One region of the Priestia veravalensis genome, then DNA from elsewhere that is predicted to be linked to it. Evidence: riboswitches for the same ligand, from Rfam matches in the RefSeq annotation. Region 1 holds a riboswitch; each other region holds the start of a gene.

Region 1 (10,603 bases):
ATTGAATCAACTGTACCATAATAATTAATACGAGAATAGTTGTGTACATCACTGTTGGTTCAAAGCGTAAATGCCCATATTGAAAGGCGATATCTCCAAGCCCACCAGCACCAACAAGGCCTGCCATTGCAGTAGCACCGATGAGACCAATTGTTGCAATAGTTAATCCTAAGATAATACCAGAACGCGCTTCTCTTACAACAACGTACCAAATAATTTTTGACGTTGAAATCCCCATTGATTGATATGCTTCCACTATTCCTTTATCAACTTCTAACAGCGCAGACTCCATTAATCTTGCAATATAAGGTGCGGTATAAACCACAAGGGGAACAATTACGCCTTGTACACCAATGGTTGTTCCAGCAATAAGCTTAGTAAATGGTAGAATGAAGAATAATAGAATAATAAATGGAATCGAACGAATAATGTTGATGATCCAGTTCAGAACTTGGTATAACCATCTGTTTTCTGACTGTCCACCCTGTCTAGTTACAACAAGTAAAATCCCAAGCGGTAAACCAATCAAGATGGCAATAACTAATGAGATACTTGTCATGGTTAACGTTTGAAGGAAGCCTTCCCAAATAACGTCTCCCCACTCTACAAAAAATTCAGCCATCTTATTTCCACTCCTCTACAATAACGCCTTCACTTTCTAAATATCCGATTGCTTCTTCATAAGCTTCCTTATCTCCTCTTAAATGAACAAGCAGCTTTCCAAGCGTTTCATTTTTTAACTGTTCAATTCCACCGGCTAAAATACTTGGTAATACATCAAATTTGCGTGAAACCATCGCAAGCGCCGGTTCATTGGACTTTTCACTTCCTTTAAAATAAAGTGATACAAGCTTACCAGTTTTACGATATTCTGTTTTTAAAGCTTCTGGAAGATTAAATGCAGATTCTGAACCAATAAAACGCTTAGTTGTTGGATGCTGTGGATGAGTAAATATATCCACTACTTTTCCTTCTTCTACGACTCTTCCATTTTCCATCACTGCTACGCGATCACAAATACGTTGAACAACGTTTAATTCGTGCGTAATTAGAAAAATTGTTAAGCCTAATTCTCGGTTAATTTTTAATAGTAACTCCAAGATAGCTTCCGTTGTTTCTGGATCTAAGGCACTTGTGGCCTCATCGCTTAATAAAATTTCAGGCTCATGCGCTAACGCTCGTGCAATGGCAACACGCTGCTTTTGACCGCCAGATAGCTGAGACGGGTAGTGATTAACTTTATCAGACAACCCGACAATTTCTAAATACTTCTCTGCGCGCTTTTGAATGGTTTCTTTATCAATGCCTTCTAGTTTTAGAGGAATTGCAATGTTTTCATATACAGTTGCTGTTTTTAATAAATTATACCCCTGGAAAATCATCCCGATTTTCCGGCGTGTCTTTTGAAAATCCTGCTTTGAAAGAGTCGTTAGGCTTACACCATTAATGAATACTTCTCCAGACGTTGGTTTTTCAAGTAGATTAACACAGCGAATCAGCGTACTTTTCCCCGCACCGCTATATCCAATTACTCCGAACACCTCTCCTTTTTCAATAGTCAAGGACACGTCTTTCACAGCCTCCACTTTCTTGCCGTTGACTTCATATGTTTTGGAAGTCTGCTTTAATTCAATCACGTTCACCACTCCTTAAAATGCTGGGACAACTGAGCCGTTAAACTCTTCTTCAATAAATTGACGAATTTCATCTGAATGGAAGTATTTCTCTAGCTGTTTTACAACTTCATCATCTTTATTTTCCGTACGTACAACAACGTAGTTTGGATATGGATTGTTTTCAATTTCTTCATGGAAAATGGCATCATCATTAATTGTTAAACCTGCACCCATCGCAAAGTTTGTGTTAATTGCAGCAGCTGCTACTTCACCTAATTGAGATGGAATTTGTGAAGCTTCTAGCTCAACGATTTCAAGATCCAGTTTATTTTCAGCTACGTCTTTTTTCGTTGCTTTTTCTTCAACGCCTTCTTTTAATTTAATAACTCCAGCCGCTTCAAATAGCTTTAACGCACGATATTCATTACTTGGATCATTTGGCACAGCAATTTTGTCACCTTTTTTCAGTTCTTTTATATCTTTAATGCCGTCTGCATAAATACCCATTGGAAACGCAACCGTTTTAAACGCATCCTCAATTTTATAGCCTTTATCTTTTACCTGTTGTTCTAAAAACGGTAATGTTTGATAATTATTTAAATCTAAATCACGTTCATCAAGCGCTGTGTTCGGTGTATTATAGTCGTTAAACGTTTTAATGGTAATCTCTAATCCATCTTTTTCTGCTAACTTCTTCACTTCTTCGTTAATTTGTTGATGAGGACCACCAGTTACTCCGATTGTAATTTTTTCTGTGCTCAAAGTCTTTGCTTCTTCTTTTCCGCACGCAGCCGTTACAATTAGTAGTGCTGACGCCAGTGTTAAACCTAGTACTTTTGTTGTTTTTTTCATTATGTCAATCGCTCCCTTTTCTTTTTTTCCATAAAAAAAACGCCTCTTGCAGATAAAGAGAAGCGATTTTAACCAATCCGCTTCTCTTATCTTTCAGTGTATAAAGATACACCGCAGGATTTAGCACCGTTACAGCACGATTGCTGATAGGTTGCCGGGTTTCATAGGGCCAGTCCCTCCACCACTCTCGATAAGAGTTGCTTTTTTATTCACTTTGTTATGATGGCTATTCTACGGGTAGTTTGTATATAGTGTCAATATTTTTTTAATTTTATTTTATAAAATTTTTTAGATTAGTTTTAATTTAAAGAAAAGAAGCATACAAAAGTCTCCTTTTGTATGCTTCTTTTCTTTATTAATTCCAACAAACGCATCCTACAATAACAAGAAGAATAAACAGAACTAAGATTAAGGCAAACCCACTGCCGCCTTTATTATAGCCGTATCCTCCACAATAACCGCCGTAAAAACACATAACATACACCATCCTTTCTGTCTCAGTGTATGCACGCATCATCCTTTTGCTTGTCTAAACGCCCATTTTCTAAAAATATGTACCCTTAACTCAATATTTGTCGCAGTCGAATCATATCACGACATTGAATACCATTTTCATAGATTTCTTCTTCATAATTATGAACAAAGTGATCCATTTCAATTCCTGTAATACGAAATCCACATTTTTGATACAACGCCAACTGCTCAATACTTGAATTACCTGTTGCAATTTCTACGCTTTTATATCCATAGTGCTTTGAAAGCTTTAAAGCTTCTTCCACCAATTGCTTTCCGTATCCTTGATTTCGCATGTTTTTCTTTACTACAATATTGACAATTTCCACCGTATTCGGCCTTGTTGGTAGCAGTACAACAAGCCCCACTAACTCACCATCTGCTCTTCCTGCAATGCATGTTCCTCTCTCAATATAGCCTGAAATAACCTCTTCTGATGGATCAGCTTCCTTTAACAACTCAATATGGTTCTTTGTTACTTGCAATATTTTTTCAAAACGTAAACTAGACATGGTATCGCCCTTTCTTCTTACTATTTTCGTTAAGCAAACTACACCGTATTTGACTGTTTCCCTGTTATAATTAAAAGATATTACTAGAAAAGAAACAAGTCTAAAGGAGGAATTATTTATGAATTTATTGTTATTACATCATTTAGAAACCGTTCGAAGTATTACGCTAAAAGTTTTATCAAGCGTAACTGAACAGGAATCGTTAGTAACTCCCGATGGCTTTTCAAACAACATTTTTTGGAATTTAGGGCACATTGCATATATTCAAGAAAAGCTTGTTTTTGAGCTTGCTGGAAAGAAAAATCAATTGCCTGCCTCATATGAGCGATTATTCGCGGCTGAAACAAAACCTTCTCAATGGAAGGAAACACCTCCTACCTTAATTCAACTAAAAGAAGAGCTGATGACTTAAACTGAGCGTATTAAAGAATTCATACCCGCTCATTATGATTTGAAGCTAGCCAAGCGGTTCACTAATAAAGCTGGCATTTCGTTTGATCACGTTGGCAGCACGTTCTTGTTTAACTTTTACCATGAGGGAATGCATGTTGAAACAATTAAACAAATTAAAAAAGCTATTCAAGAAAAAAATCCTAACAATTATTAGGATTTTTTTCTTGAATAGCTTACCCGTATATCTGGTTAAAATCTCTATATTTGTGTTACCCCTACTGTTAATATGTATGTTTCATTTACCACAAACTTATCTACTGCTTCTTTTTGCTGCTCGAAATGATAATAAGCAGCGCACACCCCTCCCAATCCTGCTAGCGCTAACACAATTAACAGAATGGACCCAACCTTTTTCATGTTTCATTCTCTCCCCTATGTCTCACAAAGTCTGATATAAACCTTTGTAACATCCCCTTTTGTTTGAAAGGTTTATTCAAGCGAGTTTGAGGAATAACCACTATTCCCCTCACTCTATTTGATGGTACCATACCTTTTTCAGAAAATGTATAAATGTTCTCAATTGTTAAAAAATAGTCATTTTTTTACTTTGATTGATAAAAAGATTGCATAAGAAAATGAAGAGCTTTGTTTTTTGAGAGACCAAACGCGTTAATAATATAATCAACATATTGAAATAAAGATTCGCCGTTTTTTTCTTTTAGCTTCATAGCTCGAAAAGATTTATTAAATCGATAATGCTTTTTATCAGAAAAAACTAGGCCTTCTTCTCTTAAAAAACCTTTATATGCCTCATGGTTAAAATACAAAACATCATTTCGCACGTTTTCAAGATCAATTACAACAATCATATCTTCTAATTCAGCGTTGAGCTGCGTCATACATTCAATGTACTCACCAAGACAGCTTAGTAACAATGTTAAAAATTGATGGCCATCAACGTATTGAAATTGATCAAAAATAGCAGCATTTCTGTAGCTTGGTACGCACTCTTGCAAAACAGATTTTACTTCATCAAGCTCTTCTACATATGGAATTGGAATATGAAATTTTGCCGCTCCATTAACAAACTGTTCCCAAGCAACGGTTTTATCATAGGAGTCAATAACATCAGTGTTTCGAAAAATAATTGACTCTGCAGAATATGATGCTTTAACAAACGGTAAATGAACGTTCATTTCAATTTCTTCATACATTGGATAAGCTTTCGGTTCATTTGATTTTGATAAGATATACTGCTTTAATTTATCTTCATCCATATGTTCCAATAAGTACAAGTCATAAATTGGAATGACGTACATATTGCACATTCCATAGTGAACATAGCCTTCGCCGTGCGTAAGCCCCTTTCGGTTATAGATAGATAATTCTTTTGTGCAAAATGCTTCTAAACGCATCATTCGGTCTTTTGACTTTTGATATAGACGGTCCAAGTGATAGCGGTCATCAATTTCTGAAATTGGAGAAGTTCCGCTCCCAATACGGCGATAAACTTTCCCGTATGACATATAAGGAGGGTACAAGCCTTCTGGAATCCAAATAACAAAGACGCCGTACTCTGTGGTATGTTCAGGTGATAGAAACCGAGTAAAAATACGAGGAATTGGATTCGTTACATCCTTCAGCATGTTGTGAATAAAGAGCTCATACTCTTTTTTTTCAAGTAAATTGATTGAGTAATCATCTTCATCAACTCCAAATATTAGCCACCCGCCCATTTCATTGGCAAACGATGCAATAATATTTGGAATCTTCCTCTTCACAGTAGAACTAACTTCTCGCTTAAATTCAAGCTGATACCCTTCTTCTAACTGCTTCGCAACCATCACTTCTACATCAGAGAAACAAATTTCAGCAATCGTTAGCTTTCTTCCCTCTTTATTTATGAACGGCGAATAAAACGAATCACTCACAGTTTCCCCTCCTCATCATATGCATATAACTTATCCATATGATGAAAAGTGGCTAAACAGTCGTATTTCTTCTAAATTAACCAAAGAACAAATCGAGAATATTAGACGCCTTAGACGCTTCTTTATTATAAAACTCTGAGTAACCGCATGACTTACAATAAACCACAACAAAGCGGTTATGCTGAACGTCTAAAAGCTTTGAAAGACCTGTGCCTGTCATTGCCACTTCCTTTTGCCCAACGCTCTGTCCACCACATTTTATACATCCCGCCTCTTTCATTTCTGTCATCTCCTTTGTTAAAATAAAAAATCTAATTTATATTAAGTAATACGAAATAGTGTTTAAAAAGTTTCATATTTTTCCGTTCTTACAATACTCGTTGTTTACCTTCTTTGGACAGAACAATATGAAATCCAAACGAACTACCTCCATTTTTATACTTTTTATTCCTTTTTCCTCCAAATCATAAGCTTTACTATGAAAGTGCTCAAATTTTGTTGGTGGCTTTTTCTTACGAATAACTTTCCATAGTTTTATACATGTTCCCAAAACTAACATAATTATGATCCAATAATAATTTTGCAAAACGAGCTCCCTTCTAGCTATCAATTCCAAGCTCAAGCACATATAGCATCTCTTTTGTATCAAATACAAACGTACAGACATGATTTGTATAATGATTTACGTGTTCCATTGCAAGCAAATAGCCATTGAGTTCATTCATTGATACCCCTCCCTAGTGTTCTACTATTTCTTTATCACTTGTTTTGTGTAATCGTCGGCCATTGATTTTGTATAGAATTCAATAATATTTGATTCCGTGTCTTTAAAATACACTCTTGTTTCATTTGCTTCTTTTATTATCTTCACATCGATACCTTCCTGCTTCAACAATATAAGCGTTCCCTCAAGATTTTGCTTCTGCACGTGGAGAGCTAAGTGAACGTGAACGCCACCCTCATCGTAAAGGTTTGGCCAGCTTGAAATATTCAGCTGCTTCATCTTTTGCTCAGCTTTGGAAAACATACGAGGAAGCCATAGTCCTAGCCTTGTTGGCCCTCCAACATAGAGCCATGTTGCCCAAACTCCATTTGATTCCTCGGTAAACTGTCCGTTATCATACCCTCATTGTTCCACGATTGGAAAGCCAAGCTGATTAGACCAAAACTGTACGGCTCGTTCCATTGACTGTACTTCAAGGACAACTTCTGATATTTCTTCTGTTTTAATTTTCATCTTATCTCCTCACTTTATAAACCAACCATTAAAGGTGCAACACTTTCTTTTTCTATATTTTAGCATATCTTCCATATGGAGATGCGCTTTTCAACTATCCTGCAATAAAAATACAGCGCCTATTTTTTCCGGCGCTGTATACATGCTATTCACTTTCTTTAATCGCTTTTACTAACGATTCAATAAAAGACTGTTTTTTTTCTACGTTAGTTAACAGCTCATCATATTGAGGTACTGTCAATTCTAACTGCAGTCCCTGATGGCGGGTATTATCATTTGCAATATTATCTGGCGAAACTCCTCTTAAATGAGGGGGCGGCTCAACTACAATAAACCCGGGTTTTAATAATTCTTTCACGCGAGATGCAAGAGGTTCATCGCGCCCTCCTATATAAATCTCTCGTTCCGCACCGCGTGCACCGTGAAATGAAATAGTTATATTTGACTGATGGACTAATGACCTTGCCAACTCTTCATCGTAATGAGTAGATGTTACATGCAGTTCAAAGGGATCTTCTTTTTTTAAGCATTTAAATGCATAAAAAGTCCCGTTAACCTCCTGCGCCAATTCCCTTGCCATTTCAAGTGTACCCTCTTCCATTGTACCGCCATGAATCGCCAACACAACAATGTCTTTCTTACGAATGATGCACTCAATTTCATAGTCAATTCCAGCTCGCTCACACTGAGATAGCTCTTGAAACGTTTGATATATATCTCGCACAACGATCACTTCCCTTCTATTGTTTCTTAATATGACTTGATTTTCATAGAGTATACATTAAACGTACAAGCACTTTTTTAGATTTTTCATAAGATGGAATGAATGCTTTTTACTATATAGAAAGTGGTGTTAAACAATTGATTGAAAACTACACGCGAATTGCAATCAAAAAGCATCAGCTACATGATGTTGATTTATTAAATGACATGCCGTATGTCCTTGCTGTTGAGTGGGACGGCGTATTATATGAATTTTTAATCAAACTAAAAGAAAACTCTTCAAAGATGATTCTGTTAGGCTCTGGAGCTGGTGCTAAGCAAGAGCACCCGCAAGGTCCTCCTTATTTTCAGCGCCATTCATGGATGGACCTATTCGATGCATCCGTCATTTATTATAACGATCCTACCTTATATTTAGGTCCGCTTTCGTTAGGATGGGGACAAGGAACAAAAGAAAGGTTTTATCTTCAAGAAATTTCTGTTTTGTTAAGTGAAATTCTAGCGAATTTACAAGTCCCCCTATCACACGTAACCTGTTACGGGTCGTCAGGCGGAGGCTTCATGTCGCTCATTTTAGCGGGTTATTTAAAAGGTGCTACAGCAGTTGTAAATAATCCACAAACATGCTTAACGAAGTGGCTTAAAACACCCGTTCGTAACGTTTTTTCTTTATCTTATCCCAACATGTCACAAGAAGAAGTGGTTCAAATGTTTTATGAGCGAATTAACATCTTAGCGTTTTATCAGAAAATGGGTTACGTCCCACCAATTGATTATCTCCAAAACGCAGCCTCAGAATTTGATATGACTAACCATCTTACTCCTTTTCTATCAGGACTTCACACATTAAGTGATGAATGTGAAGTCAATGAAATTAAAGTGATATTAAACTATAACAAAAAACAAGGACATGCCGCTTTAGGAAAGCAAGAAACTGTGGATTACCTATCGAAGAAAAAATAGTAGCGAGTTTTTTCATCCTATGATAAGATGTCGAAGTTAAATTTAGCATATCTTACAGTATACGTCGTAAAAAATATTTTTTTACGTAGCGAGGGGTGAATTCAGATGCAAGCCTATTTATTTCTAGCACTTGCTATTACAGCGGAACTTTTTGGAACATCCATGTTAAAAGCATCTCAGGGATTTACAAAACTCTGGCCAAGCATTGGTGTAATCGTTGGATTTGGAGTTGCGTTTTATTCACTCTCTGCTTCTCTTCAACAAATTCCACTGAGCATTGCCTACGCAATTTGGTCAGGAGTAGGAACTGCCCTTACAGCTATTATCGGTGTTGTGATTTGGAAGGAAAGCGGCAGCATCTCAATGGTCATTGGCATTACGTTAATTATTGCAGGAGTTGTCATTTTAAATTTAAAGTCATTTGCGCATTAAAAGAAACGCTTGGCAACCGCCAAGCGTTTCTTTTATAAATTAAATGGATCTAAAAACTTCACGTCAGGATACTTATCTTGGAATAAGCGCCATACAAAATCATTTTCAAACATGAGTACAGCATGCCCATCCCGATCTTCAACAAGCATAACGCGAGAGTCAAACATGCTATCCTTAATCGTCTCTTTGTCCACCCATTTTGCAATGCTATGAGACATGCGAACAAACTCTAAATCTACGTTATACTCACCTTTCATACGGTGTTCAAACACTTGGAACTGAAGCTCACCAACAGCACCTAAAATATAATCTCCAAAGAACGGTGTACGATAGAGCTGAACCGCTCCTTCTTGTACAAGCTGATTAATTCCTTTTTCAAAATGCTTTGATTTCATGGCATTTTTAGCACGTACTTTCACAAATAGCTCGGGTGGAAACTTCGGAAGCGCATCAAATTGAAACACTTTACCATCGCCGACAATCGTATCTCCAATTTGATACGTACCAGAATCATACAAACCAATAATGTCACCTGGATATGCTGTATCCACCGTCTCACGACTTGATGCTAAAAATTGATGTGACTGAGCAAGCTTCATTTTACGATTTGTACGAGCAAGCGTTACGTTCATGCCACGCTCAAACTTCCCTGAGCACACGCGTACAAAGGCAATTCGATCGCGGTGAGCAGGGTTCATATTTGCTTGAATTTTAAAGATAAAGCCTGAGAAATTGTTATCCGTTGGTTGAATTGTTCCAACAGATGATTCACGCGGCTGTGGTGGTGATGTTAATTGCAAAAATGAATTGAAAAACGACTGTACTCCAAAGTTTGCAATCGCACTACCAAAGAATACAGGTGTTAAAAGGCCTTGCTTTACTTTTTCAATTGAAAAATCGTTACCTGCTTCATCAAGAAGAGATAATTCATCCACAAGCGTTGGCAAATACATTTCATCCACATGCTTTTTCACTTCATCATCAATGTTTTCACCGTCAAAGTCTGCAAAATATGATTCTTTATTTCCTTGGTACACTTCGATTTGCTTCGAAAAGCGATCGTACGTACCTTGGAATCTTTTCCCCATGCCAATCGGCCAAGTCACTGGGTAAGACTCAATTCCAAGTACTTCTTCAATTTCTTCCAATAGCTCTAGAGGATCTTTTCCTTCACGATCTAGCTTATTGATAAATGTTAAAATTGGAATCCCACGCATACGACACACTTTAAATAACTTTAACGTCTGCGCTTCGATTCCCTTTGTTCCATCAATAACCATGACAGCACTATCTACCGCTGTTAGTGTTCGATATGTATCTTCACTGAAGTCTTCGTGTCCAGGTGTATCTAGGATGTTGATAAAATGATTTTTATATTCAAACTGCATTACACTTGATGTAACGGAGATTCCACGCTGCTTTTCAATTTCC
Region 2 (10,603 bases), on a different contig from region 1:
ACAACGCATCTACAAATTCTGCAACGTCTCCTTTAGACGATAAAACCGACGTGATAAATTCACGTCGGCCTCTGATTATGTCGCTTTTTGAGAAGCAATTTGAACCGCATCCCAAACGGTAGCAAAAGGCGGAGCATAGCTAAGATCTAGCATGGTTAATTGCTCGGTTGTTAGCCGTGCCGTAATGGCTGTTGCAAACACATCAATCCGCTTGGCTGCTTCTGACTTACCCATAATTTGTGCTCCTAGTATAATATGTGTATCTTTTTCATAGATAAGTTTAACCAACATTTTTGTTGCATCTGGATAATACGGCGTATGATTATAAGCGTCTACCGTAACCGCTTTATATTGAAGGTTTTCTGCTTTTGCCTCTTTTTCAGTAATTCCAGTTTTAGCAACTTCTAAATCCATAACTTTTAGGATGCTGGTACCAATGACACCTGGGAAATGTTTATCTTCTCCTCCTAGGTTTGCGCCTAAAATTCTCCCTTGCTTATTAGCAATTGTACCAAGTGAAAAATGAACTGGCTTTTTCAACACAAGATGGTAGCTGCTTGCACAATCACCTGCTGCATAAAGGTGCGGAACGTTGGTTTCCATTTTGTCATTAATGAGGATCGCACCGTTTTCGAGCATTCGAATGCCGTTTCTCTCTAAAAAAGATGTATTTGGCTTCACTCCCACATTTACAATAACAAGGTCTGCTTCATGCGTATTTTTATTGGTGCGAACCGCAGTTATTTTTTCACGGTCTGCAATTAACTCTTCTACTTCTTCATTGACATGAAAAGCAATATCATTTTTCAGCTCGCCCTGTATTCGTGTAGCAATTTCTTCGTCAAACATGGATAGTATATGATTCCCGCGCTCAATAACAGACACTTGCTTTCCTAATAGATGCATGGTCTCTACTAATTCCATTCCAATATATCCACCGCCGATAATCACAACTTTTTGTACATTTTCTTCTTTTAAATAACGATGGATGTTCGTACTATCTTCTAACGTCTTTAATGAAAAAACATTTTGAGCATCAATCATAAAGGGTGGCTTTACAGCTGAAGCTCCCGTTGCGATAATAAGCTCATCGTACGACACTTCTTGTGACTCATTTGTTTGATGATTATGTACAACAACATATTTCTTTATGTGATTCACTTCTTTTACTTCATGTTGAAGCTGAACCGTGATATCACGCTCTTTAAACTCATCAACTGTTCGAGCGATAAGACTTTCTTGCTCTTTCACAACACCTGATAAATAATACGGCATACCGCATGCACTATATGAAACATCTCGGCCTTTTTCAAATACAATAATTTCGGCTTCTTGATCTAAGCGACGCAGCTGAGATGCTGCACTCATACCACCCGCAACGCCTCCAATTACAATAATTCGCTTCATTTTATAGCCTCCTTTTTATTTGCATATTTCCCTTACTTTGCCCGATTTCAAACAAAAAAATTGCACGAAGATGACAAAGTCATCTCGTGCAATCTACCGTAATCATTTCTTTGAACGATAGTATGTAAGAGCTAAAGCCGCTGCAAGAACCGTTCCTTTAATAATATCTTGTGTATAATACGGAACATTTAACATCGTTAAACCATTTAAGAGAACGCCAATTAAAATAGACCCTAGCAGCGTGCCAATAATATTCGGTTTACCTGCTCCAAATACAGAGAAGCCGATATAGGCTGCGGCAACGGCATCCATTAGAAAAGGAGCTCCTGCATTCACTTCTCCTACCCCAATTCGCGCTGCTAACACAACTCCTCCAATCCCCGCTAGTAAGCTAGATAACACATAGGCATACATGCGGTAGCGGTTGACTGGAATTCCTGAAAGCCTCGCTGCTTCCATATTTCCACCCGTTACATAAAAGAATCGTCCGTATTTTGTATACGTGAAGAAAATATGTACAACGAGGACAGCAAGGAGCATAATAATTACTGGCACCGGAACTCCCAAAACATGTCCTTGTCCTAAGGCTAAAAAAGAAGGAATAAAGATTCCAGGTGCACGCTCTCCACTTTCTAAAGGCATATTCGTATAAATAGCCGATCCTTTCGTATAGGTTAACAAGATTCCCTGCACAATAAACATCATTGATAGCGTGGCTAAAATATCAGGAATTTTAACTTTCACGACAAAAAATGCATTCACAAGCCCTACAAGAAGTGAAGCTAAAATAGGAATCAACAATGCCACTAGCAGCTCTTGACGGTGCAACACAAGCATCGATGCTGATAGAATGGTTGCTAACCCAGCCGTCGAGCCAACTGATAAATCAAGACCATTTACAGTCAGTGAAATTGTCACACCTAATGCGATAAGCGTTACAATTGAAATCGAACGTAAAATATCGCTGATGTTTCCTGGAGTTAAAAAATTGGGTGAAGCAATTGAAAAAAAGATGGTGACTAATAAAATGGCTACTACCGTACCGTATTTTGTGACAAACTCCATCAGCTGTCCTGTTTGTTTCTTTGCTTTTACTTGTTCATTCACTAACTCTGCACTCATACCGTTCCTCCAGACGCGTAATAAAATAGCTGTTCATACGTTGCTTCTGCTTTCGATAGTTCTTTTACAATTTTCCCGTTATACATAACGTAAATTCGATCAGCCATGTTGACCAGTTCATCAAATTCACAAGTTGCATATAAAATGCCTTTTTGCTGTTTAGTTAGCTCATTCATTATTGAGAAAATCTCCTGTTTGGAGCCGATATCAATTCCTTTTGTTGGCTCATCAAATATATATACATCGGTCTCTTTTAAGAGCCATTTACCAATAGCTACTTTTTGCTGATTCCCACCGCTTAGCGTTTTTACTTTTTGCTCAACAGACGAGGCTTTAACACCAACATTCGCAGCAACACTCTGAGATGCTTCTTTTTGTTTTCGCTTTTGTACAAAAGACCATTTCGTAAAATCTTTTAAGCTTGGAAGTGACAAATTAAGTACAATCGATTCGTCTACTAAAATGCCTTCTTTTCGTCTTTCTTCTGGTATGAGAGAAAGCTTATTTTTAATATAGTAACGAGGAGAGCGATTTACTAAAAGCGGATGATTGCGCATTGATAGCTGACCCGCTGTTTTGTTCTCCAGACCAAATAAGCTTCGACATAGCTCTGTTTTCCCTGCACCGACAAGTCCCGCAATGCCAACAACTTCACCTTCTTTAACATGAAAGGTAATATCTTGTAGTACGTTTGGCAAAGACAACTTTTCCACACGAAGCAGTTCAGTTCCCACCGCTACCTCTTCACGTACCGACTCCTGCGCTACTTGCTTCCCTAGCATAAATGTAATCATTTCTTGCATTGTAGATTGCACAATTGCTTTTGTCACAACATGCTTTCCATCTTTTAAAACGGTGTAAACGTCGCATAGGTCGCTAACTTCTTGAAGGCGATGAGAAATATAAATAATACCCATGCCTTTTTTCTTTAAGTTCGTCACAACTTCAAACAAACGCTTTGTCTCATGTTGACTTAGCGGTGCTGTTGGTTCATCCAAAATAATATATTCCGCATCTTGTAAGATCGCACGAGCGAGTAATACCTGCTGCTTTTCTGCTAGCGTTAATTCCGATACATTCTTTTTAACGTTTAACGTTGAACCCAGCATAGCAAGCGCCTTTTTCGCTTCAGTATCATGTTGCTTCCACTTAACAATTGCAGGGCTACCTTTACTTGTTTGGCGGTCCAGCACAATATTCTCTGCCACCGTTAGTGATGGTACAAGCGCGACATCGACTTCTTGATGAACAATTGCAATACCTAAGTTTTTTGCGTCTTTTGGAGAACCAAGCGTAACAGAATGACCATTTTTGTAAATGGTCCCGGTATATTCTGAGTATGCTCCAGATAATATTTTCATCAGCGTACTTTTCCCTGCACCGTTTGCTCCCAGTAAAGCATGGATTTCGCCTTTTTTCACGGTAAAGCTCACATCTTGAAGCGCTTGAAATGATTCAAATGACTTTGCGATATGCTTCATTTCTAATTGTTCGATCGTCATCTGCCTTCTCCTCTACTCTTTTTGATTCCAAGCTTCTACAAACTCACCCACTTGGTCCATATTAATAGGCGCATCAGGTAAATCATCCTGAGTGATGAGCGTTGGGTTAAACGAGTAATATCTCGGTATGTCTTGTCCAGCAATTCTTTGCAGAACAAATTCCACTTGCTTTTCACCAATTGCTGCTGGATTTACCGCTGCTGATGCTTTCCATGGGCTATTTTCTTCTTGCATCATCTGCAGATCTTCATCCGATAAATCGACGCCGTAAACTTTAATTTCATCTCGGCCAGCTTCTTTAATTGCACGCGTAGCTCCTTTGGCGAATTCGTCCCAAGGTGCCCATACGGCTGTAATGTCGCCTTTGTTTGGATATTTTTTCAAGATAGCCGCCATTTTTGTTTGAGTATCTAGCGATGTATTAGATGTAGCGTTTCCAAATCGCGCTACTTCTTCTACGTCCGGATAACGTTCTAGCATTGCTTCATAAATGGTGTTTCGCTTTTCCATTGGCGCAAAACCACCAACAAAAATGTACACAATCTTTCCTTCGCCATTAATATCCTGCATCATTTGCTTTAAGCCTTGCAGCGCCAACATATAGTCATCTTGATCAATCGTTGTTACGCCGTCTACATCTAGCTCAACATCAAATGCAACAACGGGTATACCTTTTGCAACGGCACGCTTCACGCCAGGTTCCAACGTTTCAGAACGACCGTGCTTAATGATAATACCATCCACATTTTGATTAATTGCCGTATCTAAATACGCTGCCATTTTTGACTGATCGTTGTTGGCATCTGACACGGTAAGCTGAATACCTTGTTCTTTGGCAGCCGCTGTTGCACCGCTAATATACTGGGCTGCGTGCGTTCCCGTCGTAAACTCGGCAATAAGAGCGACTTTCGTATCTTTACTAACGTTTTTTGCTGTGAAATTCGCCTCTGTCTTTTGTTCTTCTTTGACTTGTGGCTTACTTGCCGCGTTTATATCCGGCTGTTCGTTTGTACATCCAACCGTAACGAACAGGACAAATAGCAATAAAATAAATGGGCTGTACCATTTTTTTACATATTTCATCTTCTTCCTCCATCTATTACTATTCTCATAAAAATAGTAAGAATTATTCCTAGCGCAATGAAGAGCAAGCGCCGACTTAAAGCTTTTATTGCTTAAGAAAATGCCGCTTCATCAAGAAGAGAAGCGGCATTTTCTTGCGTTAACCACGCATACATCCTGCTATTTTTCCTTGTCTACAATCTCAATTTATTCGTAGATTGGCACCCAGCCTTCTGTTGTAACAAAAATACGAACGGCTACTACTTTGCGATCTTCCATTAGTGTAAAATAATGACGCACATTTTCTGGAACAGAAATTAAGTCACCTGGCTCTAACTCGACATCAAAGAATGAACCGTCTTTTCCTTGAATGACGAAAATACCATGTCCACTGACGATAAAACGAACTTCGTCGTCCGTATGGTGATGCTCACGCTGAAAGTTTTTTAATAACTCTTCTAAGTTAGGTGTTGTATCTGATAACGAAATCACATCTTGTGCTTGATAACCTCGTCGCTCAGAAATATCCCTAATCTCTGTATCAAATGAAGCTAAGATTTCTTCTTTTTCTTCGTCTGTTAAATTAAATTTTTCACGCAGATTTTCAGGTAGCTTTGTAATATCCCAATTTTCATAAATGACTTCATTATTAGCTAAAAAACTTGCTACCTCTTCTTGATTTTCAATGCGTGCATCTGTTGCATGTAAACGAACGTTTGCCATATGTAACTCCCCCTTAAGTAAGTGTTGATTGATTATATTTCTTTAGTGAAAGAATTTTCACGTGATAACTAAATAAAAACTCGTATGCTTCTAGCGCTTTTTTCGCTTCAAATGCATTTTCCCCCCATACGGTAATACCGTGGTTACGAATTAAAACAGCCCCTTGATCCGCCGTTACATATTCAGCAAAGACTTCAGCTAACGTCGGAATGTCCGCATAATTCGGAATAATCGGAACGGTAACCTCTGCATCTTCTTCCCAAATACCGAGTGCTTTAATAATCTCTTGCCCCTTAAACGTTACTTTTCCTTCGTCACCATATAGTTCAGAAATGACGTTGTTATCAATTGTATGTACATGCAGGCTGCACCCAGCGTTTGTATGACTATAAACCTTAACATGTAAAAGCGTCTCAGCGGAAGGTTTCAAGTGTGTTTCTTCCGCTGCTTTCCCATTGCTATCTACAAGTAAGAAATCTTCACTTGTACGCTTTCGCTTATCTTTTCCACTAGCTGATACGAAGAAGGTTGTTGGCTCTTCACTTACTTTAATCGATAAGTTACCACTCGTTCCAAAAAACCAATCTCGCTGTGCAAGTTCTTCTTTTACATCCGCAATCTCTTGTAAACGCTGCTGTGCTAAAATACTCATACTTCCACCTCCGATAATTCGTTAATATGTTCAATGACATCATGGAATGTTTCAAACGGCCGATGCGGTAAATGTAACTCTTTGCATTTCTGAAGCAAGAAATCACGTGCCAATACGCAATCAGCCATTTTTGCTGCCTGCAAATCCGTAATGGAATCTCCAATTACGATGATAAAATCTTTGTCATCTACCAGATTTCGTATAATTGACGGCTTACAGCAGCCACAGCCATTTTCACAGTGGCTATCGCATGTATGAGGCCACGTAATTTTAATCGTTTGCCCTAAAAAATCTGAGCCGTTGCAGTAAAGGTTCTTTTTATCTATTTTGCCGTCTAACATTGGCTCAACAAAAAAGTCAATTCCTCCACTGACAATATATAGCGGAATATCCTTTTCTTTTGTGTAATGCACAAACTGCTCGAATCCTGTTCGAATCTCCGAAGTTGATAAAATAAATGATACAATCTCTTCCTTTAAAGAGATTGGCAGTAAAGAGAACATTTTGCCAACGCCTTCTTGAATCGATACGCGCTCTGCCAACACATCATCTTTGATAGCTTCCCACTCACTTGGAGCAAACTTTTTCATAATAGCAATGATGTTATCGCTGTTTGTAATCGTACCGTCAAAGTCACAGAAAATCTTCACGTTCATCACCCCTTCACCTTCACTGCTCCCCATAGCTCAAGTGCTTTTTGTAGCGCTTCGTCATTTGTATCTTCTAAAGGCTGTCCAGCAAGCGTAGCATCAACTGCTGCACGGAATGCTTTTCCTCCACCGACTGCTCCATCTGGGTGACCGTGTACGCCTCCGCCTGCGTTAATAATGCTATCCACACCGAAATCGGAAATAAGCTGCGGAACCATGCCTGGGTGGATACCTGCTGATGGAACCGGGAACGTTTGCTTATAGGTATGTAGCGGTCTTGTTACCTCGTACGTAATTCCAGCTGTATCTTCAAGCGGCATCGCGACGCTGCCGTACGGTGATGGGAATAGTGAAAAATCTGCTCCAACAAGACGAAGTAATTTTCCTAGCAAAAGAGAATTTGAGAATCCATGAAATTCAGATGGTGTTAACGCACCGCTTACTGCTGGGTGAGCCATGATTGGTAAGTTAATATCATCATCTTCACGAAGAGCTTGTAGCACATCTAGTCCATATGCAAACACGTTAAACAATAGAGCATCGGCTCCGAGCTCCGCTGCTTTTCTAGCTTTCTCTTTTAAATCAAATGTACGCCCCGTTAAATTTACGGCATATAGCGTACGATGACCCATTTCTTTATATACTTCATCAAGAACTTTTTTCCCTTCTGTAATACGCTTTTCGAACGGTGTCAGTTCGTTGTCAAATAGGATTTCGTCATCCTTTACAAGATCGACACCTCCAAGTGCTTGTGCCCGAAGCTGCTCCGTTAAATAATCCATATCACGCCCAATTACACCTTTAAAAATACTCATTACAAGAGGACGATCGTACACTTTTAGTTTCTCACGAATCCCTTCAATTCCAAAGCGTGGGCCAGGAAAAGCGGCTAATGCTTCTTGTGAAAACTCTAAATCTAATAATTTTACTTTTCCGTCTAATGATAGTTTTCCGAAAACAGTAACTAAAATAGCAGGTAAATCATTTGTATAATTAGAAAGCGGATAACCAATTTTCACAATCGCTTGCTTTGTCGTTTGCTCTAAATAATTGTTGACGCGATCGCAGTCTTCAAGTGGCGTAATGTCAACTACGCGCCCTTTGTGCTTTCTAAGTTGCTCCTGCTCAAGCTGAGGTAGATTTGTCCAAGAACCTACCGTTAAGCCTAGAGCAATGCCTTCTGCTTTTTTTTCAAAGTTTCCTTTTTCATCATGTAATAAATAACTTGCAACGATTTCACTCATTTGCTTCAAACTCCCTTGCTGTAAATTTCCCATCGTTACGAAATAAAAAAGCCTCTTCTTGTGAGAAAGAAGAGGCTTTTTTGCTCTCTTCTTATCTCTCAGCTACTGCTGCAAGATTTAGCACCGTGCTTAACAAAACGTTAAGTCGGTTGCCGGGCTTCACAGGGCTAGTCCCTCCACCTACTCTTAATAAGAAAATTGCTATTTATATTGTATAATCGATTTTCACGCTAATCGTATTCATCAAAAATATGTGTTTATGAATCAACAACTTCTTACATATTAAGCCAACTCAAAAAGAATTGTCAACGTATTTTTTGAATAAATTTAATTTAGCAATTCGATCAACCGCTTCTTTCAGTCGATCTTCATCGGTTAATAAACCTACGCGCACATAGCCTTCTCCGTATTCACCAAACCCAATTCCAGGAGCAACAACGACGTGTGCTTTTTCAAGTAACAAATCAGAGAATTCTTCTGATGTATAGCTTTTTGGAACCGGCAACCACGCAAAAAACGACCCTGGTGGGGCTTCAACGTCCCATCCGATTTCACGCAGTCCATGAATGAGAACCTGGCGACGAGATTCATAGCGTTCGACTAGTTCATCTACGCAGTTCTGTGACTCTAGTAAAGCAACCGCGGCTGCTTGCTGTATTCCGCTAAATACACTTACAAATAAGTGATCTTGTAAAAGATTAATCGCTTCAATAACGCTTTCGTTTCCAACAGCAAAACCGATGCGCCACCCCGCCATATTATACGTTTTGGATAGCGTATAAATTTCAATGCCCACTTCTTTGGCACCTGGAGTTTGCAGAAAACTAATGGGCTTTTGACCATCAAACCCAATTGCGCCGTACGCAAAGTCATGTACAATGCACGTATCGTACTGGCGAGCAAATTCAACCGTTTTTTCGAAAAATGATGCCGTAGCTACTGCGCCGGTCGGATTATTTGGGTAGTTTAAAAACATGAGCTTAGCTTTTTGCTTCACTTCTTCGCTTATTTCCTCGTAAACTGGTAAAAAATCATTCTCTTTTTTCAAGGGCATAGCTTCCATTTTCGCTCGTGCTAGCTCCACTCCTGACCAATAGTCTGGGTAACCTGGGTCGGGCACTAAAACTGTATCTCCAGGGTTAAGTAAACACTGAGGAATTTCTACTAACCCAGCTTTGCCTCCAAACAAAATAGCGACTTCTTTTTCGGGATTTAGCTGGACACCGTATTCTCTTTCGTAAAACGCTGCTGCCGCTTTTTTCAAAAAAGCTTGTCCGCGAAACGGTGAGTACTTGTGGTAGTTTGGATTTTCACTCGCGTCTTGAAGTGCCTTGACAATATGAGGGGGCGTTGGCTGATCTGGGTTTCCTTGCCCTAAATTAATCACATCATGTCCTTCTTTTATTACTTTTGCAACTTTGCTAACAAGGGATGCAAAAAATTGTTTCGGTAAACTCTTCAATAGTTCTGATTGTTCAAACTGCTTCATGTGAACACCTTCTCAAAAAATTCTTGAAATTCTAGTCACAAATAATATATTGTAATAGTCAACTTGTAAAGTCATTTTTATAAAATAAATCAGGATGGTGAAGTTTAATGAGCTTAAAAGTAGCGTGTTTGCAACTTGATCTTGCATTTGGAAACCCTAAAAAAAATTACGAGCATGCTGAAAAAAAAATGAAGGAAGCACTGTTTGAATCTCCAGATATTCTTATACTGCCAGAACTTTTTGATACGGCTTATGATTTACAGAACCTCGACGCTATCGCGGACTCAGAAGGTAAGCAAGCGACTAGCTTTTTCTCTGCTTTCGCCAAAACACACAGCGTGAACATCATCGCTGGATCAGTTGCTAAGAAAACAAAAAGCGGCGTTACGAATACAATGTATGTCTTTAATCGTGAAGGCCAGGAGGTCTCGCAATATAACAAGCTACACTTATTTAAGCTGATGAATGAGCACTTATTTCTACAACCAGGTGAAACCAAAAACATCTTTACGCTTGAAAACTCATTATGCGCAGGCGTTATTTGCTATGATATTCGCTTTCCAGAATGGATTCGCGTTCATACAAGCGCAGGTGCAGAACTCCTTTTTGTGGTTGCTCAGTGGCCCAAGCCAAGACTTGCTCACTGGAAAGCACTTCTGGTAAGCAGAGCCATTGAAAATCAATGCTACGTGGTTGCCTGCAACCGCTCTGGAGACGATCCAGCTAACACATTTGCTGGTCATTCGTTAATC
Region 3 (10,603 bases), on a different contig from region 1:
AGATTGCTGTTCGATAAGAGTCTCCGCGATCAGCAAACTGTCCTCCTGGATCGGTTGGATCGATTTGAGGCCAGTAAAGCTCCAATAATTTTTCATATGGAAACACTTCGGGATCAAATGTAATTTGAATCGCTTCATAGTGTCCTGTCGTTTCTGAACATACTTCTTTATACGTTGGATTTTCAGTATGGCCTCCAGTATAGCCCGATACAACTTTTAGAATGCCTGGCTGTTCGTCAAACGGCTTTACCATGCACCAAAAGCAGCCTCCAGCAAACGTGGCTAATTGATGGTTAGATTGTGTCAACGAGAAGACCTCCTCTTGATTATTTATGTTTATTATACGACTGATTAATTGAGATACCAACTATCTTGCTTCACCGACTATTATGTATAGAAAAAAAGGAAGCTATGAAGCTCCCTCTTCGTTACCCTGCCTTATTTTCATGTTCTTCGTTTTCTTTTTCATCTACGCGCTGACTCATTCGAAGCGGAATAGCTTTAATAAAGAACGTTAGGACTACACCCGTTACAACAATAAAACCAGCAGTTAGATAAACGCCTGTTAGTGAATAGCTTAGCGTTTCACGAAGAATAGATACAAAGCCATCAAATGCTTGTTGCATGGATGCTGGTACCTGTTTTTGAATATCTGCTAAGCGCGCAGGATCCATTAGTACCTGTGGATCTAGCCCCTGAAGTTTCGAAGCTAATTCAGGAGGAACAGATGCTCCGCTTACCTCTTCTGTCATATGGCTAGACATACGTGAGTTCATCATTGTTCCCATAATCGCAACCCCAACTGTACCACCAAGCTGACGGAACAATTGACTGGATGCTGTTGCTACACCTAGGTAGCGCTGTTCAACAGCATTTTGAATGATTAGCGTAAATACTGGGAAGCTCATTCCTAATCCTAAACCCACTAAAATATTGTTGATGATTACGTTTGTTGACGTCGAATCTTGATTCATTGCTGACAGTGAGAACATTCCTGCTGACATGATAGCTAAGCCAATGATTGCTAAACCTTTATACTTACCTGTTTTCGTAATATATTGTCCACCGAGCGTACTTGCAAGTACCATCGCAAGCGTCATTGGCATCATAATCAATCCAGACGCCGTTGCAGAACGACCGATAACACCTTGAATAAAGAACGGAATATACATCGCTGCTCCAAACATTCCAGCACCTAAAATAAACCCAACAACGTTTGAGAGCGTAAAGATGTTGTTACGGAATAAGTGAAGTGGTAATACCGGACTTTTTGCTTTTCGCTCGACCATAATAAAAATAGCTAACGATACAATGGTTCCAATAAACAAGCTGATGATTGGTGTTGACACCCAATCATACTTAGAACCAGCCCACGAGAACGCTAGTAGTAGCGGTACAATGGTTGTTGTTAAGAATAGTGAACCCGCATAGTCGACCTTTTCACCTTCTCGTTTTTCAACGCTTGGAAACAGCATCCAAATTAGAACGAATGCAACGATACCAAACGGTAAGAATACCCAGAAAACCCAGTGCCAGTTCGCATTATCAACAATCCAACCGCCAAGTGTTGGACCGAATACACTGGCTAAACCAAAGACTGAGCTTAGTAACCCTTGCCAACGACCGCGCTCACGCGGCGTAAATAAATCTCCAACTGCTGTAAATGCAGTCGACATAATTAAACCTCCACCCAGGCCTTGAACAGCTCGGAAGATGATCAATTGAATCATTGTATTTGAAAAACCTGCACATAGTGAACCGATGATGAAAATACCGATACCTGTTAAAATAAACGGCTTGCGTCCGTAAATATCTGAAAGCTTCCCTACTAAGATAGCTGTGATACTGGAAGCTAACATAAAGCTTGTAAATACCCAGCTATAATACTCAATTCCCTGTAGCTCAGCAATAATACGTGGCAATGCAGTACCCACAATCGTTTGGTTTACGGCTGTAAACAGCATTGCTGACATAATTGCAATCATAATGGCTACTTTTTTTCGATGTTCTAAATGTTCCATATGTCTACTCCTTTCGGTAACTAAATAATTCACCTAGTGAATCATTTTTTCGGCGTACCTGTCTCTTAGTTTGACTGTCGCTCCGCAGAACGATCAATTTTTTGAAATAATGTATTCATAATTTGAATTTCCTCATTTGTAAAATCGTTAAACCGTTCAAAAAAATATGCTCTTTTTTTTGCTTCAATTTCCTCAAATATAGCATGCCCTTTTTCAGTAATGACAATTTCAACAATTCTTCGATCTGCCTCTGACTTTTTCCGTTCCACATACCCTTTAGATAAAAGCAAATCCGTCAAAGCCGTAATATGACTAGCGGATACCTGCAGGTGCTTTGAAATGTCCGTTGATTTTTGAGGACCTTCATTTCTTAACATGCGAAGAATCATAAAAGCATTAGTTGATAGCTCCGAATCAAATACGCTGTTAATTTCTTGTCGAAGCTGACGAAATACACTGCGAAACAACAACTCCATTTCATGGAGAAGCTCATGACGTTCTTTCACTATACACACTCCTTCCTTTTACTTATATGATTAAAAAGTTAATAAAATATTTATTTCACTTAGTTAACTAAAATAGTTTTATCAAATAAACATGCTTATCGTCAAGATAAAACTTCCTAAAAGATAGTATTTTCTTTTTTCAGAAAAAAAGCCATAAAAAAAACATGCTTGCGATAAGCGTAAGCATGTCTAATACGTAAATAATCCTGTTAAAAACGTGCGCCATTTTGGAGGCTTTTTCGCGGCTGCAAACTGACTGTCTTTTAAGCGCGTTTCAAATTCCTCTACCTTTGCTTGGAGCTTTATCATCTTTTTCGTTAACTGATCAATTTCTTTTCGGTGCTCAAGAAGCTGAAACGTGACCACTTCTCCTGCTTTTTCTTCCGTTCTTTTTTCATTTTCAATTAAGCGCATTAATAGCTGGTCAATTTGCCGTTGCATTTCTTGATTAGGCTCTTCTACTTCTTTGTGCTTTGCAGACTGATAAGCCTCAAGCTTTTCTTGCAGTACAGATACCTGAGCTTCTACATCATGTAGCTTTTGGTTGTCCTTATCATCAACCGCTACTGAAGCCGCCACTTCTTCATGAGCTGACCACTTCTCATAAAGTTCATCCATTTGTTTTTGAAGCTGCTCAATGCGATCATCACTTGCTTCAACCACTTTCACAACCGCTTGGCGATTCCGATTGTTCTTAAACTCCTCAAGCTTCGTAACATTTTCTTCTGTAAACTCCCAGTGTCCAGCATCATTTCGTTGAATATCAATGTCTGCAAGCTTTGCCCATTTCAAAACCGTACTCGGATGAATTCCTAACTGTTTGGCCACGTCAAGCGTTTTTATTGCCATCGTAATCCCTCCATCTTCTTGTTATACTAGCAACTTCGCTACGAAACAAAGATTCCCTTCATTCGTGACAAAACTAGAAGGAATTCGGCAAAGAAAGTGGGAATTCAACAAAGAAGGAGCTGCAACATAACGAAATAATCCCTTCTCAAAGACGAAACATTATTTCTTCAACATCACTAGGTTGTAAGAACAAGCTCGTTCTATTACGCTACGGACACTCGCTTTTCGCGGGGAGGAAGCTGAACCTCTACATTTTTGGTTTTAATTACATACGAAACACTCTTATTCCATTTCGTTTCAACAAACCAATCAAACGGCACTTATTACGAAAGGAAACTTAGACCTATTACAGCGACATTACTTCTAAAGGAGCTTGTTTGTATGAAATATCTCTTATTAATAACAGCTCTATGTACCACAGCTGTTTTACTCTTCAAACCATTATCCACTTGGACCATCATATTTATCTGTACAGTCATGTGGAGCAGCGTATATGTGTACATGAAACGAGTTTCTTTTACCCATCCTATTTCGTGGATTTCATGCACGTTCTCAATTTGTATAGTCAGCGGCATGTGGTGTACTAACTCACCTTTACTACTCCTACTATTACTGGCTGTGCTATTGATGTACTACTTTGAAATCGCAAGCGTACATAATTACCTATTCTCGATTAGTAAACGCGAACTTGCAGCATCAGCTGAACTCTCAAAAGTAAATGAAGTATTCCAACAAATTCGGGCTGAGCGACATGATTTTATGAAGCATATTAGCGCCGTGTCCTACCTTATGGATAGTAAGCAACATCAAAAAGCCAATGCATATATGCAGCAATATGTGGATGCACTTCAGAACACCAATACATACATGCAAGGCGAAAGCGGACATATCGCTTCCATGCTATATCAATGGAAACAACAAGCAGCCCAAGATAACATTGAGCTAGTCTTTCAGTTTGAAAACCCGTTATCACAGCTTCCTATCACAAAGCTTAATCAAATGAACCTATTGGTAAACCTTTTGGAAAATGCCTTTGATGCGGCACGGTGCACAGACGAGAAGTATATTTGTATTAAATCTCTAGTTAAAAGTGGAATTTATATACTGGAAGTGACCAATTCCACACCTCCACTCTCTAATGAGCTGCAGGATCAACTATTCAAACAGTTTAACAAAACCACCAAATCAGGAAGCCATGAAGGACTTGGGACATTTGTCATTCATGAGCTAGTTCGGCACTCTAACGGCTATCTGGATTATCTTTATTACCACCAGCGTTTAACCGTTAAACTGAAATTTCCAATTGTTGTATAGCCTTTTAATTTGTTAGCAATCGTACAAACTAATGATACACGCTGGCAAAAGTCCACCTTGTGAAATCATAGGTAAAATAATATTCTTTTTTAATTAAATGGCTTGCATTTATCTCTAAAAACGAATATTATATATCATGTTGCTTTTAATGTTCGTTATTTTTGGAGGTACTTATGTTTAAGTTACAAGAAGCTAACACGAATGCTAAAACAGAGGTTTTAGCTGGAATTACTACGTTTTTAACAATGGTTTATATCGTGGTTGTAAACCCTGTAATTTTATCAGATGCAGGTGTACCGTTTGATCAAGTATTTATGGCAACCATCATTTCAGCCGTTATTGGTACGTTGTGGATGGCACTTGCCGCCAATTATCCAATTGCAATTGCGCCAGGTATGGGATTAAACGCATATTTTGCATACTCTGTTGTCGGTTCACACGGTAACATCGATTATAGAATTGCTTTTGCGGCCGTGTTTGTCGCAGGTATTATTTTCGTTATTTTGTCGCTCACGCCGTTTCGTGAGAAATTAATCGAAGCCATTCCAGGCAACTTAAAACATGGAATTACAGCTGGTATTGGCCTTTTCATCGCCTTTGTCGGCCTTCGTTCAGCAGGTATTATTGTCGCAAACGAATCCAACCTTGTAGGCTTAGGAGATCTTCAATCTCCTGGCGTTGTACTCACTTTAGTGGGATTGGCCATTACCATTGCGCTATATGCAATGAATATCAACGGGGCATTGTTTTTCGGTATGCTTATTACAGCCGTTATCGCGCTTTTCACAGGTCAGCTTTCATTTGACCAAGGGTTTGTGTCTGCCCCTTCTCTACCAGAAGGACTCCTAATTACCAATCCGCTAACTGCGTTTGGTGACGTTATTCAGCACGGTTTGTATGCTGTTGTATTTTCTTTCTTACTGGTAACCATTTTTGATACAACAGGTACGATGATTGGTGTAGCACAACAAGCAGGATTAATGAAAGATAACCATATGCCAAAAGCACGCCAAGCTCTTCTTGCAGATTCTTTTGGTACATCAATTGGTGCAATGTTTGGAACAAGTCCAACAACTGCTTTCATTGAGTCTTCAGCTGGTGTTGCTGCAGGTGGACGTACAGGTTTAACTGGCGTAACCGTAGCTCTTTTATTCATTATTGCTGCGTTCTTTAGCCCGCTTGTAAGCGCCGTTTCAGGCATTGCAGCGATTACGTCTCCAGCTTTAATTATTGTAGGTAGCTTAATGATGGGCTCTATTGCAAAGATTAACTGGAGCGAATTTGATGAAGCATTCCCTGCGTTTCTTGTTATTTTAACAATGCCTCTGACATCAAGCATTGCAACTGGAATTGCGCTAGGTTTTATCTCACATCCACTAATGAAGATTGTAAAAGGTAAAGCAAAAGAGGTTCACCCCCTTGTTTATGTATTTGCTGTTCTATTCTTATATCAACTTGTGTTTTTACCACACTAAAAGCGATGCTTATGCATCGCTTTTTTATTTGAGATACGTTGGATTTAAGTGGAATCCTTTTCGTTATTTGGTATACTGAATATACAGAAAACGTCTTCATTGAAAGGAGCTTCATATGAAAAAACAGCTTGGCACGCTTATGTTTATCATGTTTATGATTTTTGTCGGATTCGGCATTATTATTCCGATTGTGCCAGAAGTCATTCGCATAACTGGAGCTAGCTCAGTTAACCTTGGACTCTTAATGGCAAGTTATTCTATCGCATCTTTCTTGATCGCTCCATTTTGGGGAAGTCTATCTGACCGAAAAGGTAGAAGACCCGTTCTTCTTACGGGCTTAATCGGATTTAGCGCTAGTTTCTTTATTTTTTCATTCGCTAATGACTCACTCGTTCTGATGTACATATCACGTATTCTTGGAGGTTTATTTGCCGGAGCGGTTATTCCATGTGCATTCGCTTACGCTTCTGATATTACCACGGAAGAAAATCGCACAAAAGCAATGGGCCTTTTAGGAATGACAATCGGGCTTGGCTTTATTTTTGGACCAGCATTAGGTGGACTGTTATCGTCCGTGAGCTTATTTTTCCCATTTACCATTTCAGGGATATTGGCACTAATTATGACGACCTATGCTTTCTTTGCATTACCGGAATCGCTCCAGCAAGAAAGCGTCTCTCAGGAAAAGAAAACTACGCTGCAAGATTTCAACACGGATTTTAAAGGCGCAATGAAGTATTTATATTTACTCTCCTTTTTTGGAACGTTTACGCTAGCTGGCCTTGAAGCAACTTTTCAATTTTTTCAAATCGAACGCATTGATGTAACCCCTACCATGATTGGCTGGATGTTTATGGCCAGTGGCGTTACGCAAGCTGTTATTCAAGGCGGGGTTTTACAGCGATTTAAGCAAGGAAATGAGAAAAAGCTAATTGCTGTTGGTTTAATTGTCTCAGCGGTCGGATTTGCATCCATTTTATTTTCATCCAATTTATTTAACGCAACGGTTTTCCTTTGCATCTTTACAGCCGGCAATGCCCTTATTCGCCCTTGTGTACTCGCTCTGATTACCCTTAAAACGAATATCGGCTATGGGTCAGCTTCAGGTATTAATTCATCAATGGATAGCTTAGGAAGGATTTTCGGGCCTCTGATGGGAGCCTTTGCTTTTGAACTGAACAGCATGTATCCATTTTTAATTGGAGCTGTATTAACATTCGGTGCGCTCCTTCTGCTTCAACGTCATATTGAACTCGACTATTCACCCAAAGAAATAACACCTAGCTCTTAACTAAGAAAAGACTTTAGCTTTTTTGGCTAAAGTCTTTTCTTATCGCTTGAAATACCTGGACGATTTCATCATAAAACACCATAGTACCTAAACCGATAACCAACAGTATAGTTGAATTGAAAGCACACCCACATCTAAAAAGACGCTCCTCACTATTAAGATGAGGCCAACAACGAAACCGCGATCAGAAGGAGCTTTTAAATCATCAGCTTCTTTCTCTTCTTCATATAGTTCGCTCTCTGATTTATCTTCAGCTACTTGTTCAGTGCTTGACTGTTTTTTCAAAAGCTCATCTAACGTCACATTATAAAATTCAACTTGCTCAATGTATACTGCTTCCTCTTTATCATCTAAGAATTTCACCGTGTACTTATTGTAATATTTTCAATTCTCTTTTCCGATTTTAAGTTATTATCTCCATCAAATTCTACCACTCCAAATTTATGATCGATTGTTTCATAAAAAGCTAATAAAGAGTTTGCAACAGGTTGTGGAGTTGTTTGTAACAGAACGTCTAATCCTTCTAATTCTTTATATTTACTAAACTCCCTCACTAATTGTTCCCGTGAATTGCTACATGCTGATAAACATAGTAAGAAAAGTGCTAACACCGCTATAAAAAGCTCGTTCATATAATTCCCCCTCCTTTTTAATTCTACATCCATTACAATTAATTTCCTATATATCCATAACATAAAAATTACCATTTTCGTCAATTTTATTGCTTTGGAAATAAAATTGACGAAAATAGCACATTCTCAAATTAAAAAGTAAATACCATAAGATTTCATTACGTGAAGGGGGAAATGGCGAAAGTTTAGCAATCTTTAATAAAATAACCCTTAAGCTTATAATGCTTTTCTGACTCAATATAAGCTCTTTTTCTCTTTTACAATACATTTACGTTTACGACGAATAAAAGCCCAGAAGCAATCTTCTAGGCTTTTATTCGTCGTCCTCTAAGAAGTCTAGTACGCGATCAATAAATTGTTCGCTACCTTCGTCATTTCCATGTTCAATTAACAGCTCCATGTTCAGCCTCCTTTTAAAATTGTTAGAATATTCTTGTTTTATACCTTACCACAATTCCAACCAAGTTGTAACGGTTATTTTGTGTAAAAATTTCGACAAATATCATCTCTTTTCAACGAAAAAAGAAAAGAGAGAAGATAAGCATCTTATCATGATTATAGACAAGACTGCAATTGATATGAATACAACCTTAAGCGTATGTACCTTTCAGCCATCCAACTCGCTTTAATTTTGCTATACAAGCTTCTTTTAAACCTTCTTCTGTGTAGCCCTCAATAACTTTGCAGTCAATTCCAATGGCATACGTATCCCTTCCGCTCTTTACTACAATTTCGTAAAACGTCTCAAGCTTTCTACAGGTAAAATCATTAATCTCCTTCAATTGATTTAATACATCGTTTAACACTTCTTCATGATTCTTTATAATCGTTTGTGTCATCCGTATCTCTCCTTCTAATAAAATCAAAAAAGCTCATTTTGCTTTAGATGCAAAATGAGCTTTCACCCGTCTTATCACCCAAAGCTAATGCTTTGCTGGTAGGAGCACCTTACGTTGGTAGGTTGCTGTGGAGTCATAGAGCCAGATCTCTCGTCCACTCGTGATAACTTTTTAAATTAGATTTCATTATACCAAATATCTCCTATTTAGCAAGAGTATTTTTTAAATTTTTCTTTTTTTCAGTTTTGTCACTCTTTTTAACCTATGCATAGTAAAGCGAGAATATTTTCCTTTCTTTACGTAAAAACTAACAAAAAAAACGTAATGTAATTCTTTAATTAAATCCTTGGATAATTTTCTGATTATTCTTTCATTTGACCAAACTCTACCTTTGCTTATAAAATGAAGATTTGTAGAAAGGAGCACGAAAAACTATATGTATACGTATCAAATTGGCAATCAAACAATTGACTACAAAATTAAAGTCGTTCCAAATAAAACCGATATTACGGTCCAAATTTGTGACAATGAAGGGGTAACCGTAATTATCCCACGAGGCTTAAACGAGCACAACGTTCGCTCTGTTATTTCTCGTAAAGCGACTTGGATTTTAAAACAACTTAACGGTGGTAATCAACCAACCGAAGCAAAAAAACCAGCTGCTAAAAAAGCCGAAAAAGCAAAAACTGAGAACAAAACGCCAGCTGCACCTAAAGCAAAGACGTCATCTTTTGAAAACGATGACAAATTTTCGTATTTAGGTCGTCAGTACCGCTTAAACATCATTCGTGATAATGTGGAGCAACCTGAGATGACGTTCCGTGCTAAATTTATCGCAACAGTGCCATCATCCTGGTCTGAACAAGAAACAAACGAGGGAATTCAAAACCTTTTAACAGAATGGTACCAAGGACGAGCAAATGAAAAATTCAGCGAAGCACTAAAAACAGTGAAAAAACAAGCAGCAGATGCACCTGACTCTGTAGCGTGGAAGGAACTGCAAGATACATATGCAACGATGGAAAACGGTGAGCTAGTATTGAACTGGCGTCTACTTCTAGCACCATTAACAACAATTGAATATGTGATTGCTTCACAATTTACAGATGCAGACTCATTATTTGAAGATGCAGCAGAGCGTAAACAATGGTTAGAAGAAAATAGCTTACAAGCATTCTAATCAGCTAACAGCAAAACACCCATCCTAAACTACACAAAGGACGGGTGTTTTTGCATATTGTGTTTTGTTAAAACTTAATTATAATAAAAAATGTTTATAGTTGAATAATATAGGTTAAGTATATGTAAAGGTAGTATAAAATTTAATTTTGCTCCTTTATCTATCTTCAGAAAGGATGTGCACCTAATGAAAGGACAAAGCTTTTTCATTTTAGGTCTTATTTTCGCTCTTATTATTGCTATCTTAGCTGTCATCAACAATGAGCCAGTTCAATTTAACTATGTCTTTGGCTCACAAGACTGGCCACTTATTTTAATTATTTTAACATCGGCTGTATTCGGTGGTGTCGTCGCTGCTTCACTAAGCTTTGTTAAAATCACTCAGCTTAAAAGTAAAAACAAGCAACAAACAAAACGAATTGCCGAACTAGAAACGCAACTAGCCACTCACTCAGAACCACAAGCTGATCTAGAAAAACCTTTATCAACACAAGGTG

What was found. A riboswitch is a leader RNA that binds a small molecule or an ion and turns the genes downstream of it on or off. The one in region 1 is predicted to bind S-adenosylmethionine.
Region 2: linked by a shared signal. The riboswitch ahead of mtnW (2,3-diketo-5-methylthiopentyl-1-phosphate enolase) and the one ahead of AS180_RS08070 (MetQ/NlpA family ABC transporter substrate-binding protein) in region 1 are both predicted to bind S-adenosylmethionine.
Region 3: linked by a shared signal. The riboswitch ahead of AS180_RS09440 (hypothetical protein) and the one ahead of AS180_RS08070 (MetQ/NlpA family ABC transporter substrate-binding protein) in region 1 are both predicted to bind S-adenosylmethionine.

Annotation. Positions count from the first base shown of each region.
Region 1 covers NZ_KQ758640.1:23,417-34,019, reverse strand. Annotated here, with positions in the region: gene AS180_RS08080 (methionine ABC transporter permease) at 1-622, opposite strand, end outside; gene AS180_RS08075 (methionine ABC transporter ATP-binding protein) at 624-1,637, opposite strand; gene AS180_RS08070 (MetQ/NlpA family ABC transporter substrate-binding protein) at 1,650-2,468, opposite strand; SAM riboswitch class I at 2,552-2,665, opposite strand; gene AS180_RS21595 (YjcZ family sporulation protein) at 2,824-2,943, opposite strand; gene AS180_RS08065 (GNAT family N-acetyltransferase) at 3,029-3,493, opposite strand; gene AS180_RS23500 (DinB family protein) at 3,612-3,905, shown strand; gene AS180_RS22410 (flagellar basal body-associated FliL family protein) at 4,145-4,303, opposite strand; gene AS180_RS08055 (AlbA family DNA-binding domain-containing protein) at 4,489-5,817, opposite strand; gene AS180_RS08050 (zinc ribbon domain-containing protein) at 5,894-6,097, opposite strand; gene AS180_RS23835 (hypothetical protein) at 6,417-6,542, opposite strand; gene AS180_RS23495 (hypothetical protein) at 6,566-6,820, opposite strand; gene AS180_RS08035 (poly-gamma-glutamate hydrolase family protein) at 7,200-7,778, opposite strand; gene AS180_RS08030 (glycosyl transferase family 2) at 7,877-8,740, shown strand; gene AS180_RS08025 (DMT family transporter) at 8,846-9,172, shown strand; gene AS180_RS08020 (peptide chain release factor 3) at 9,205-10,603, opposite strand, start outside.
Region 2 covers NZ_KQ758674.1:10,700-21,302, reverse strand. Annotated here, with positions in the region: gene AS180_RS15855 (CoA-disulfide reductase) at 76-1,407, opposite strand; gene AS180_RS15850 (ABC transporter permease) at 1,510-2,529, opposite strand; gene AS180_RS15845 (sugar ABC transporter ATP-binding protein) at 2,526-4,031, opposite strand; gene AS180_RS15840 (sugar ABC transporter substrate-binding protein) at 4,044-5,114, opposite strand; gene AS180_RS15835 (1,2-dihydroxy-3-keto-5-methylthiopentene dioxygenase) at 5,301-5,816, opposite strand; gene AS180_RS15830 (methylthioribulose 1-phosphate dehydratase) at 5,830-6,468, opposite strand; gene AS180_RS15825 (2-hydroxy-3-keto-5-methylthiopentenyl-1-phosphate phosphatase) at 6,465-7,124, opposite strand; gene mtnW (2,3-diketo-5-methylthiopentyl-1-phosphate enolase) at 7,124-8,362, opposite strand; SAM riboswitch class I at 8,451-8,558, opposite strand; gene AS180_RS15815 (pyridoxal phosphate-dependent aminotransferase) at 8,655-9,851, opposite strand; gene AS180_RS15810 (carbon-nitrogen family hydrolase) at 9,959-10,603, shown strand, end outside.
Region 3 covers NZ_KQ758644.1:15,606-26,208, forward strand. Annotated here, with positions in the region: gene msrA (peptide-methionine (S)-S-oxide reductase MsrA) at 1-307, opposite strand, end outside; gene AS180_RS09395 (MDR family MFS transporter) at 429-2,021, opposite strand; gene AS180_RS09400 (MarR family winged helix-turn-helix transcriptional regulator) at 2,087-2,527, opposite strand; gene AS180_RS09405 (MerR family transcriptional regulator) at 2,717-3,376, opposite strand; gene AS180_RS09415 (sensor histidine kinase) at 3,758-4,690, shown strand; gene AS180_RS09420 (NCS2 family permease) at 4,864-6,165, shown strand; gene AS180_RS09425 (MFS transporter) at 6,281-7,456, shown strand; gene AS180_RS09430 (hypothetical protein) at 7,544-7,819, opposite strand; gene AS180_RS09435 (hypothetical protein) at 7,816-8,088, opposite strand; gene AS180_RS09440 (hypothetical protein) at 8,679-8,927, opposite strand; SAM riboswitch class I at 8,996-9,097, opposite strand; gene AS180_RS09445 (M48 family metallopeptidase) at 9,364-10,107, shown strand; gene AS180_RS09450 (LapA family protein) at 10,294-10,603, shown strand, end outside.